DNA from 2 places in the Uliginosibacterium paludis genome. Region 1 is predicted to be linked to the other one. Evidence: riboswitches for the same ligand, from Rfam matches in the RefSeq annotation. Region 1 holds a riboswitch; the other holds the start of a gene.
What was found. A riboswitch is a leader RNA that binds a small molecule or an ion and turns the genes downstream of it on or off. The one in region 1 is predicted to bind S-adenosylhomocysteine.

Region 2: linked by a shared signal. The riboswitch ahead of metH (methionine synthase) and the one ahead of ahcY (adenosylhomocysteinase) in region 1 are both predicted to bind S-adenosylhomocysteine.

What each region holds. Positions count from the first base shown of each region.
Region 1 covers NZ_JBDIVF010000001.1:852,966-858,957, reverse strand. Annotated here, with positions in the region: gene ABDB87_RS04175 (lysophospholipid acyltransferase family protein) at 1-13, opposite strand, end outside; gene ABDB87_RS04170 (lysophospholipid acyltransferase family protein) at 19-930, opposite strand; gene metK (methionine adenosyltransferase) at 1,083-2,243, shown strand; S-adenosyl-L-homocysteine riboswitch at 2,370-2,470, shown strand; gene ahcY (adenosylhomocysteinase) at 2,553-3,953, shown strand; gene metF (methylenetetrahydrofolate reductase [NAD(P)H]) at 3,988-4,866, shown strand; tRNA gene ABDB87_RS04150 (tRNA-Lys) at 4,930-5,005, shown strand; tRNA gene ABDB87_RS04145 (tRNA-Lys) at 5,036-5,111, shown strand; gene ABDB87_RS04140 (hypothetical protein) at 5,155-5,382, opposite strand; gene ABDB87_RS04135 (beta-propeller fold lactonase family protein) at 5,515-5,992, shown strand, end outside.
Region 2 covers NZ_JBDIVF010000013.1:71,080-77,071, reverse strand. Annotated here, with positions in the region: gene metH (methionine synthase) at 1-2,341, opposite strand, end outside; S-adenosyl-L-homocysteine riboswitch at 2,436-2,530, opposite strand; gene ABDB87_RS18990 (hypothetical protein) at 2,537-3,070, opposite strand; gene ABDB87_RS18985 (branched-chain amino acid ABC transporter substrate-binding protein) at 3,299-4,408, shown strand; gene ABDB87_RS18980 (branched-chain amino acid ABC transporter permease) at 4,581-5,582, shown strand; gene ABDB87_RS18975 (ABC transporter permease subunit) at 5,610-5,992, shown strand, end outside.

The DNA of each region.
Region 1 (5,992 bases):
AGATTCGGGTCAGAACAGTCATTGCGCAGGCGGCGGATTGGCACCCGCCGGAGTCTTGTAGCGGTTGTAGCCCCAGAGGTACTGGGTCGGACAGCGCAGGATGAGGGCTTCCAGCGCGCGATTGATGGCGGCGGCGCGCTCTTCCAGCGTGCCGGTAATGGCCTCCTCCGGCTCGAAGCAGTGCAGGCGCCAGCCGCGTCCGCTCACCCGTTCGCCCCAGAACAGGAGCACGCGGGTCTTCTTCACTTCCGAGAGGCGGGCGGCGAGCGTCATCGTGTAAGCCGGCTTGCCGAAGAAGGGCAACCAGATGCCTTCGCCCTTGCCGGGAGCCTGATCCGGCAGCAGTCCGGTGGAGACGCCCTGGCGCAGGCCCTTGATGATGCTGCGCACGCCGGAGAGGTCGGCCGGCGCGAGACTCAGCTGACCGCGGGTGCGTCCGGCACGCAGGATCGGTTCGATACCGGCCTGCTTGGGTGGCCGGTAGAGGATGGTCATCGGCATGAAGGTGCCGGCGTGCAGCGAGGTGATTTCGAAGCAGCCCATGTGGGGCGTGAGGGCGATCATTGCATCACCCTCGGCGAGCATCTGATGCACTTTCTCCCAGCCGACGAGTTCGAGGATATGTGCCTGGATGTCTTCGAACGGCCGCTGCCAGATGAAAGGCAGTTCGAGCATCATGCGGCCGGTTTCGGCTGCGTTGGCATGCAGTTCGGCACGCGTGGGCGTACGGCCCAACCCGCGTGCCATGTTCTCCTGCAGGCGATGCCGGTAGCGCGGAGAAAGCCAGTAGGTGGCAAGCCCCGCCCAAGCCCCGAAGCGGTGCAGGGAGGCCAGCGAGCAGCGGCCCAGCAGGCGGAACAGCGGCGGGAGCAAAGAAGTGAGTGTCAAGGTGCGTGGCTCGAAACGGGCGCTTGCATTATAAGCGGCCATTCCTATAATTCCCTGACCGCCGAGTTAAAGACAACTTGCAGGGCGGCGCGGACCGCGAGGTTCGCCAAATACTGCTAAAGCGTCGTCCGCTCGAACCCCGGAGTTGGCCGCGCCAACGTTATTCCGGGGTTTTTCATTTGCGGAGACCATTCATGGCGGACTACCTTTTTACTTCCGAGTCGGTTTCGGAAGGCCATCCCGACAAGGTTGCGGATCAGATTTCCGATGCCATTCTCGACGCGATCTTCGAACAGGATCCGCGATCGCGTGTAGCAGCCGAAACGCTGTGCAACACCGGTCTGGTGGTGCTGGCGGGCGAAATCACCACCAATGCGCACGTCGACTACATCCAGGTCGCGCGCGACACCATCCGCCGCATCGGCTACGACAACACCGAGTACGGTATCGACTACAAGGGCTGTGCGGTCATGGTCTGCTATGACAAGCAGTCCAATGACATCGCCCAGGGCGTGGATCACGCCTCCGACGACCATTTGAATCAGGGCGCCGGCGACCAGGGTCTGATGTTCGGCTATGCCTGCGATGAAACGCCCGAGCTGATGCCCGCGCCGATCTGGTATGCGCACCGTTTGATGCAGCGCCAGAGCGAGCTGCGCAAGGATGGCCGCCTGCCCTGGCTGCGTCCGGACGCGAAGAGCCAGGTCACATTCCGCTACGTAGATGGCAAGCCGGTCGAGATCGATACTGTGGTGATCTCCACCCAGCATGCGCCGGACGTGTCCCAGGAAACGATCCGCGAAGCGGTGATCGAGGACATCATCAAGGCGGTCATTCCAGCCGAGCTGCTGAAGAATCCGAAGTACTTCGTGAATCCGACCGGCCGCTTCGTGATCGGTGGCCCGCAGGGCGATTGCGGCCTGACTGGCCGCAAGATCATCGTCGACACCTACGGTGGCGCTGCGCCGCACGGTGGTGGCGCTTTCTCGGGCAAGGATCCGTCCAAGGTCGACCGCTCCGCAGCCTACGCGGCCCGTTATGTGGCCAAGAACATCGTGGCGGCCGGTCTGGCTCGTCAGTGTCAGGTGCAGGTGGCGTACGCGATCGGTGTCGCCCACCCCATGAACGTGACGGTGTTCACCGAAGGCACCGGCATCATCTCTGACGAGAAAATCGCCGCGCTGGTCAATGAGCATTTTGACCTTCGTCCGAAGGGCATCGTGCAGATGCTCGACCTGCTGCGCCCGATCTATCAGAAGACGGCGGCTTACGGCCATTTCGGCCGTGCCGAGCCGGAGTTCAGCTGGGAAGCGACCGACAAGGTCGAAGCGCTGCGCGCTTCCGCAGGCCTCTGATTCAAGGTCTACGCGGCGTCCGGAAAGGGGAGCGCAAGGCTCCCTTTTCTGTTTTCAGGCGCAGGCACCGCGTTGTGTGATGCGGTTTTGCACTGGCGATGCGGATTGTTCCGGCTATAATCCGGCCATTCCGAGGAGCGCTGCGAGACCGGACCTGACATTCGCTCAGGCCATCCCAGGCTCGGATTCCCGGCCAAGCCGGGCTGCTTCAACTGCGCTCACCTGATCAACCGTGCCGGCACGGGATGATGGTGAGCTTCCTGCAAGTCCGCTCCCCTCCTGCCCGGCCACCTGTTCAAGGAGAACACCGTGGCTCAATTCAATGATTACGTCATCACCGATCTCACGCTGGCCGACTGGGGCCGCAAGGAGATCCGCATTGCCGAAGGCGAAATGCCCGGCCTGATGGCCATTCGCGAAGAATTCGCGAAATCGCAGGCCCTCAAGGGCGCCCGCATTACCGGCTCGCTGCACATGACGATCCAGACCGCCGTGCTGATCGAGACGCTGACTGCGCTCGGCGCCGAAGTCCGCTGGGCTTCGTGCAACATTTTCTCGACCCAGGATCACGCCGCCGCCGCGATCGCCGCTGCCGGCATTCCCGTGTTCGCCAAGAAAGGCGAGACGCTGGTCGAGTACTGGGATTACACCCACCGCATCTTCGAGTGGGCCGACGGCGGCTACTCGAACATGATCCTCGACGACGGTGGCGACGCGACCCTGCTGCTGCATCTTGGCGCCCGCGCCGAGAAGGACATCTCCGTGCTGGCCAATCCGGGCTCGGAAGAGGAAACCATTCTCTTCGCCGCGATCAAGGCCAAGCTCGCCACAGACCCGACCTGGTATTCGGTGCGTCTGGACAAGGTCCGTGGCGTGACCGAAGAGACCACCACCGGCGTGCATCGCCTGTATCAGATGCATGCGCGGGGCGAGCTCAAGTTCCCGGCGATCAACGTCAATGACTCGGTCACCAAGAGCAAGTTCGACAACCTCTACGGCTGCCGCGAATCGCTGGTCGATGGCATCAAGCGTGCAACCGACGTGATGGTCGCGGGCAAGATCGCCGTGGTCTGCGGCTATGGCGACGTGGGCAAGGGTTCCGCCCAAGCGCTGCGCGCCCTGTCGGCGCAGGTGTGGGTCACCGAGATCGACCCGATCTGTGCGCTGCAGGCGGCCATGGAAGGCTATCGCGTGGTGACGATGGAATACGCAGCCAGCCAGGCGGACATTTTCGTGACGACCACTGGCAACTACCACGTGATCCGACACGAGCACATGGTGGAAATGAAGAACAATGCCATCGTCTGCAACATCGGTCACTTCGACAACGAGATCGATGTCGCTTCGCTGGAAAAGTACCAGTGGGAAGAGATCAAGCCGCAGGTCGACCACGTGATCTTCCCGGATGGCAAGCGGATCATCCTGCTGGCCAAGGGCCGTCTGGTGAATCTCGGCTGTGCGACCGGCCATCCGAGCTACGTCATGTCGTCGTCCTTCGCCAACCAGACCATCGCCCAGATCGAGCTGTTCACCAAGACGGCAGAGTATCCGGTTGGTGTCTACACCCTGCCGAAGCATCTGGATGAGAAGGTTGCCCGTCTGCAGCTCAAGACCCTGAACGTGCAGCTCACCACGCTGACCCAGCAGCAGGCCGACTACATCGGAGTGCCGGTGGAAGGCCCCTACAAGGCTGACCACTACCGTTACTGATCGACGGGCCGGTCGAGCGCCGGCCATCACGAACATGGCCTGCACCCTCGCGTGCAGGCGTGAGGAAAGCGATATGAGCAAAAAGCTCGATTTCAGTCTCGAGTTCTTTCCGCCGGCCACGGCGGAAGGGGTCGAGAAGCTTCGCGCTGTGCGAAGTGAATTGGCGGTGCTGGGGCCGGATTTTTTTTCCGTGACTTACGGAGCGGGCGGCTCCACCCGCGACCGCACCCTGCAGGTCGTACGTGAAATACGTGAGGCTGGCATTGAGGCTGCACCTCATCTTTCCTGCATCGGCGCTACTCAGCAGAGTATCCGCGATCACCTCGCCGAGTTCCGTTCAATGGGGGTGAAGCGGATCGTGGCCTTGCGAGGCGATCTGCCCTCCGGCATGGCGGACCCGGGCGAGTTTCGCTATGCCAGCGAACTGGTTGGATTCATTCGCCAGGAGACCGGGGATGAGTTTTTCCTCGAGGTTGCTTCGTACCCTGAGGTGCATCCCCAGGCACGCAGTTATGACGCCGATGTGCGGGCATTTGCCAACAAGGTTCAGGCGGGAGCGAATTCCTCGATTACCCAGTATTTCTACAACGCGGACGCCTACTTCAGTTTTGTCGATGCCGCGCGGAAGGCGGGCGTGACGATTCCCATCGTGCCGGGCATCATGCCGATCGCGAGTTTCAGCAAGCTCGCCAGGTTTTCGGAGAGCTGCGGGGCGGAGATTCCTCAATGGATGCGCCGCAGGTTTGAAGGCTTTGGTGACGATGCCGAGGCTATCCGTGCGTTTGGACTGGATGTTGTCACGCGCCTGTGCGAACAGCTGATTTCGGGTGGCGCTCCCAGCCTGCATTTCTACACGCTGAATCAGGCCGGCATGACGCGCGAACTTGTTCACCGGCTCGGGCTTGCCAAATAAAATTCAGAAAGTGCTTGACGGTTCTTGGTCTCTTGCCTACAATGCTGATTCTTCGCTTCCGGCGGGTCGTTAGCTCAGTTGGTAGAGCAGCGGACTTTTAATCCGTTGGTCGCAGGTTCGAATCCCGCACGGCCTACCACCAATAGGGAAGAAAAGCGAAGCAGGTTTCGGGGGTATAGCTCAGTTGGTAGAGCAGTTGACTCTTAATCAATTGGTCGTAGGTTCGAATCCTACTGCCCCCACCAAATAAACCGTCTGCATGCAGGCGGTTGAAGCAGAAAGCCCGACTCAATCGAGTCGGGCTTTTTGCTTTTCAGCGTGCGGCTGCTCGGGAAATCTGCTGGAAAACCGGCTCTGTTTGGTTAAAGAAATGTCAATTGCATTTTTCAGGGCATTGTTCTGGAAGGCTTTTTTGTGATGCTCCGGTAAGCCGGATAAAGACGGGGCATTTCCGTTCATTGCGCCGGGAGGGGCGTCAATAAGGTGAGCCTTTTTGTTCTGGGGTTCATCATGCATTCTCGTTGCAGGAATTTCGCCGCAGCTGTTTGCGTCGGCACTGTCCTCGCTGCATGTGGTGGTGGGGGCGGAGGGGGTGGGGCTTCCGACTCAGGAAGTTCATCGTCTGCCAGCCATACGCTGGGAGGAACGGTGAGCGGACTGACAGCAAGTGGCCTCGTGCTTGGAAATGGAGATGCCACCTTGTCCGTCGCGGCGGGGGCGTCGAAATTCAGCTTTGGCACGGCTTCCGGGAGTTATGCGGTCAGCATTGTCACTCAACCGGATGGCCAGACCTGTTCGGTTGCCAATGGCACCGGGACGATCGTGTCCAGTGTCAGCGATGTGGCAGTCAGTTGTCGCGGCTACATGGCCTACGTGACCAACTCGGGCAGTAACACCCTGGCCCAGTTCAGCGTCGCGGCAGGCACTGGCAGCCTCTCGGCGCTCTCGACTGCCGTGATGGCGGCAAATTATTCTCCCTATGCCATCGTCCTGAGTCCGGATGGAGCTCGGGCTTATGTGGCGCATCAGGACAACAAGCAGATCGGCGCGTACAAGGTCGGCGCGGACGGTTCGCTGACCAGCCTGGGAGTGGCCAGTGCGGGGAGCAACAGCTATGCTCTCGGAA
Region 2 (5,992 bases), on a different contig from region 1:
CGTAGCCGTTGCAGGCGAGCACGACGCCGACGATGTTCTTGCCGATGTCATGCACGTCGCCCTTCACCGTGGCCATGATGATCTTGCCCTTGGCGGCAGCACCGCTGCGCTTTTTCTCCTCCTCGATATAGGGGATCAGGTGGGCCACGGCGGACTTCATCACGCGCGCGGATTTCACCACCTGCGGCAGGAACATCTTGCCGGCGCCGAAGAGGTCGCCCACCACGCTCATGCCATCCATCAGCGGGCCTTCGATCACGGCCAGCGGCGGTTTGCCCTCGCCCTCCAGCTTGGCGCGGACTTCCTCGGTGTCTTCGACGACGAACTGGGTGATGCCTTTCACCAATGCATGCGACAGGCGCTCTTCGACCGGCCACTCACGCCAGGCAAGATCCTGCACCTGTTCCTTGGCCTGGCCCTTCACGGTCTGCGCGAATTCGACGAGCTGCTCGCCGGCCTCAGGATGACGGTTGAGTACCACGTCTTCCACCTTGGCGCGCAGGGTGGGCTCCAGATCGTCATACACGCCGAGCTGGCCGGCGTTGACGATGCCCATCGTCAGCCCCGCCTTGATGGCGTGGAAGAGGAAGACGGTGTGGATCGCTTCGCGCACCGCGTCGTTGCCGCGGAAGGAGAAGCTCACGTTCGACACGCCGCCGCTGGTCTTGGCGTGCGGTAGATTCTGGTGAATCCAGCGCACCGCTTCGATGAAGTCGACCGCGTAGTTGTTGTGCTCTTCGATGCCGGTGGCAATCGCGAAGATGTTGGCGTCGAAAATGATGTCTTCGGGCGGGAAGCCGATCGTCATCAGCAAGTCGTAGGCGCGCTTGCAGATCTCGATCTTGCGCGCATAGGTGTCCGCCTGGCCCTTCTCGTCGAAAGCCATCACCACCGCTGCCGCGCCATAACGCATGCAGAGCTTCGCGTGATGCAGGAAGATCTCTTCGCCTTCCTTCATCGAGATGGAATTGACGATGCCCTTGCCCTGAATGCACTTGAGGCCGGCTTCGATCACCTCCCACTTCGAGGAGTCGATCATCACCGGCACGCGGGCGATATCCGGCTCGGCGGCGATGAGCTTGAGGAAGCGCTCCATCGAGGCCTTTGAATCGAGCATGGCCTCGTCCATGTTGATGTCGATGACCTGCGCGCCGTTTTCAACCTGCTGGCGGGCGACGGCCAGTGCATCCTCAAAGCGGCCTTCGATGATCATCTTCGCGAAAGCGCGCGAACCGGTCACGTTGTTGCGCTCGCCGACGTTCACGAAGAGGCTGTCGCGACCGATGAAGAAGGGCTCCAGACCCGAGAGCGCCTGCCGCACTTCCAGCGCGGGAATCGCGCGCGGCGCCATGTTCGCCACCGTGTCGGCCACCGCCTTGATGTGCGAGGGGCGCGTGCCGCAGCAACCGCCGACGATATTCAGGAAGCCGGACTCGGCCCAATCCTTGATGTCTGCGGCCAGCTGCTCGGGCGTTTCGTCGTAGCCGGTCGGTGCGAGCGGATTCGGCAGGCCGGCATTCGGGTGCGCGGAAATATAGGTATCGCACACCCCCGAGAGCTCGGCCACGTACTGCCGCAATTCTTTCGCGCCCAGCGCGCAGTTGAGACCGAAGCTGATCGGCTTGACATGCTTGAGCGAGTTCCAGAAGGCCGTGGCGGTCTGGCCCGAGAGCGTGCGGCCCGAGGCATCGGTGATGGTGCCGGAGATCATCACCGGCAACTTGCGCCCCAGATCATCGAAGAGCTTGAGCACGGCGAAGATCGCGGCCTTGGCGTTGGCGGTGTCGAACACCGTCTCGATCAGCAGCAGATCGGCGCCGCCTTCCATCAGGGCACGGGCCGAGTCGTAGTAGTCGTCCACCAGTTCGTCGAAGCTGATGTTGCGGTAGCCGGGATCGTTCACGTCCGGCGAGATGGAGAGGGTGCGCGAGGTCGGGCCGATCACGCCGGCGCAGTAGCGCGGCTTGGCCGGGTTCTTCGCGGTGTATTCGTCGCACAGCTCACGCACGAGCTTCGCGCCGGCCACGTTGATTTCGTAGGCGTAGTCCTGCAGGCCGTATTCGGCTTGCGACACGCGCGTGCCGTTGAAGGTGCAGGTCTCGATGATGTCGGCGCCGGCTTCGAGGTATTCGCGGTGGATCGCGCCGACCACGTCCGGGCGGGTGATCACCAGCAGGTCGTTGTTGCCCTTGAGATCCTTGCCATGATTGGCGAAGCGCGTGCCGCGGTAGTCAGCCTCGGCGAGCTTGTATTGCTGGATCTCGGTGCCCATGCCGCCATCCAGGATCAGGATGCGTTGCTGGAGCAGGGTCTGGATTTCTTGGGTGCGATCGGCTTGCATGGGGAATTCTCCGGGGCGTTCATCAACGCTTCGGACAGCTCGGGCAGAAGGGGAGAGATCGTGGCTCACCGGCTTTCCGCATGAGATCTGCATGAAGCGGTGAGCGCCGTTGAATCGGGCTGCGCGCGGCGGGGCGCGCGAGCTTCCGAGCCTGGGATCGCGAATGACCTCGCAGCGCTCCTCGGAAGCGCGCAATTATAGGTTGGAGCGTATTTTCTGACCAGCCTGACGCACCGTATCGCGCGCGCCCAGCACGATACGGGTGCGCTCCACCGACTCCAGATTACCCATTGCACCAAAATGGGCATCGATCTGCCACTGAGCGGGGCGGCGGGAGTCCAGCGGCCAGTGCCAGATCTCGCCCTCCTTGCCATTCTCGATCTGCACCGGCTGCCCCAGATGGCGGCGGACCTGATCGCGCGACATGCCCGGCACCAGCGTGGCCACGCGCGCATCGGTCAGCACATCCTGCAGGCTCTGCATCACGCCATCCGGCGAGACGCGGGCCATGAAGTTGGCGCCGCCCTTGTCGGCGCGTGCAAACTCCACCAGCAGGGTGCCGTCTCCCTCCGACCACACCATGGTGGGCTGGCCCAGCTGACGCACCAGTTCGGACAGACGCGTCCTGCCCGGCTCGAGCGGAGCCTGCGTGCTCGTACAGCCCGAAAAGCAGACAACAAGAAGAAGCAGGACAGCGGAGAAGCGCATGACGACAGGAAAAGCGGTCAACAAGTCCTTTCGAGACTAGCGCCCGGCCTGAACGAAACCTATTCTCGTATTCCCGTCGAACCAAGTGGCCCGGAATTTGCAACGTCATCCCTCATGCTGGGTGGCTCGTCAGATAAGGGCTTTCCGCTCAGTCACAAAAAATCACATTGTGTAACATCCCTGAGGGGTGCCCTGCCCGACCGGCATTCCGCTTCAGTCGGGCCAATATTTTCTTGTGGAGGCTGTTCAATGAAGCAAACCTTGATTGCACTTGCGGTATTCGGCATCACCAGCGGTCTGGCCCAGGCACAGGAAGTCGTCAAGATCGGCCACGTCGGCCCCCTGACCGGCAACATCGCCCACCTCGGCAAGGACAACGAGAATGGCGCGCGTCTCGCACTCGAGGAATACAACGCCAAGGGCGTGACCATTGGCGGCAAGAAGATCAAGTTCGAACTCGTCGGCGAAGATGACGCCGCCGACCCCAAGACCGGCAACATCGTCGCCCAGCGTCTGGTCGATGCAGGCGTGAAGGGCGTGGTCGGCCACCTGAACTCGGGCACCACGATTCCGGCTTCGCGCATCTACAACCAGGCTGGCATCCCGATGATTTCGCCGTCCGCCACCAATGTCACGCTGACGCATCAGGGTTTCGCGACGGTGTTCCGCACGATGGCGAACGACGCCCAGCAAGGCTCGGTGATCGGCAAATACGCCGCGACCAAGCTCGGCAAGACCGTGGCGATCATCGATGACCGCACCGCCTACGGCCAGGGTCTGGCTGACGAAGTGGAAAAGGCCGTCAAGGCTTCCGGCGGCAAGGTCAGCTCGCGTGAATTCACCAACAACCAGGCAACCGACTTCCTCGCCATCCTCACCAAGATCAAGGCCCAGAAGCCGGACGTGATCGTCTATACCGGCATGGACGCCCAGGGCGGCCCGATGCTCAAGCAGGTCAAGCAGCTGGGCATCACTGCCAAGTTCGTGACCGGTGACGGCGGCTGCACGCCGGAATTCATCAAGCTGGCCGGCGCCGCGATGTCTGACGCCGCCTTCTGCACGCAGGCCGGCCTGCCGCTGGACCAGATCGCCGACAAGACCTTCAAGGACCGCTTCAAGAAGCGCTTCGGCGCCGATGTGCAGATCTATGCTCCGTATTCGTATGACGCGGCCGCCGCGATCATCGAAGGCATGAAGGCTGCCGACTCGGCGGATCCCGCGAAGTATCTGCCCTTCCTGAAGAAGGTGGACTTCAAGGGCGTGACTGGTGAAGTGGCATTTGATGCCAACGGCGACACGAAGTACGGCGCCATCACCATGTACCAGTTCAAGGCCGGGGCCTGGGAAGCACTGAAGTAAGCGCCTGACGGCGCAGGCAGACGGGGCGCCGATGGCGCCCCGTTCGCTTCCGCTCCGCCTTTTTGATCTGGCTTCTTGACACATTGTTTGGAGCCCGGACAATCCGCCGGTTTCAGGCCGCACAGGCCTGATTTTTTTACAACTTTGGTTTACTTTCACTGAATACGGGATCATGGAAACCCTGCTCCAGCAAATCGTAAATGGCCTCGTGGTGGGCAGCGTGTATGCGCTTGTCGCCCTGGGCTACACCATGGTCTATGGCATTCTGGGCCTGATCAATTTCGCTCACGGCGACGTGCTCATGGTGGGCGCGCTCGTGTCGCTGCAGGTCGTGCTCTTCATCCAGAAGACCTGGCCCGCCCTCGGCGCCGTACCCACCTTGCTGATTGCCCTCGTCGTGGCAATGGCTGTGTGCATGGCGATGGGCTACATCATCGAGCGGACCGCCTACCGCAAGCTGCGCAACGCGCCGCGCCTGGCACCGCTGATCACGGCCATCGGCGTCTCCTTCCTGCTGCAGACCCTGGCGATGATCATCTGGGGCCGCAACTACCACAGCTTCCCGCCGCTGATCGACACCACGCCGCTGCAACCGGTGGCAGGCGTGTTCATCACGCCGGTGCAGGTCATCATTCTGGTGAGCTCGGCGCTGCTGATGGTCGGGCTGATCCTGCTCGTCACCAGAACCAAGCTGGGCCGCGCCATGCGTGCCACGGCCGAGAACCACCGCGTGGCCAGCCTGATGGGCGTGGACACCAACAAGATCATCGCTACCACCTTCGTGCTGGGCTCCGCGCTGGCCGCAGTGGCCGGCGTGATGTACGCCACCAACTACGGCGTGGCGCACTATGCGATGGGTTTCATTCCCGGCATCAAGGCCTTCACCGCCGCAGTGCTGGGCGGCATCGGCAATCTGGGCGGTGCAATGGTCGGCGGGCTGGTGCTGGGCCTGGTCGAGTCGATCGGCGCGGGCTACCTCGGCACGATCACCGACCTGTGCAACCTGCCGGCCTGGGCCATGTCGGCCAACCTGACCGAAACCTGCGCCAACGGCGGCAGTTTCGAACTGCTCTCGTCCAACTACCAGGACATCTTCGCCTTCGTGATCCTCGGCATCGTGCTGATCTTCCGCCCGACCGGCCTGCTTGGCGAACGCGTGTCTGACCGCGCCTGATTTCACTTTTTTCCGGAACCATTCCACATGAACGAACTTGCAGAAGGCATCCCCTGGCTCGGCAAGCACAACCCGAAAGCAGCCCGGGCCCTGGTGCTGGCGCTGATGCTGATCGCCCCGCTGATTGCCGTGACCGCAGGCAACACCTGGGTGCGCATCCTTGACTTCGCGCTGCTCTACGTGATGCTCGCACTGGGCCTGAACCTGGTGGTTGGCTTCGCCGGCCTGCTCGACCTGGGCTACATCGCGTTCTACGCGGTCGGCGCCTACACCTGGGCCTTCCTCGCTTCGCCGCACTTCGGCCTGCACCTGCCCTTCTACATCGTGCTGCCGCTGGGGGCCTTTTTCGCGGCCGTGGCCGGCCTGATCCTCGGGGCACCGGTGCTGCGGCTGCGCGGCGACTATCTCGC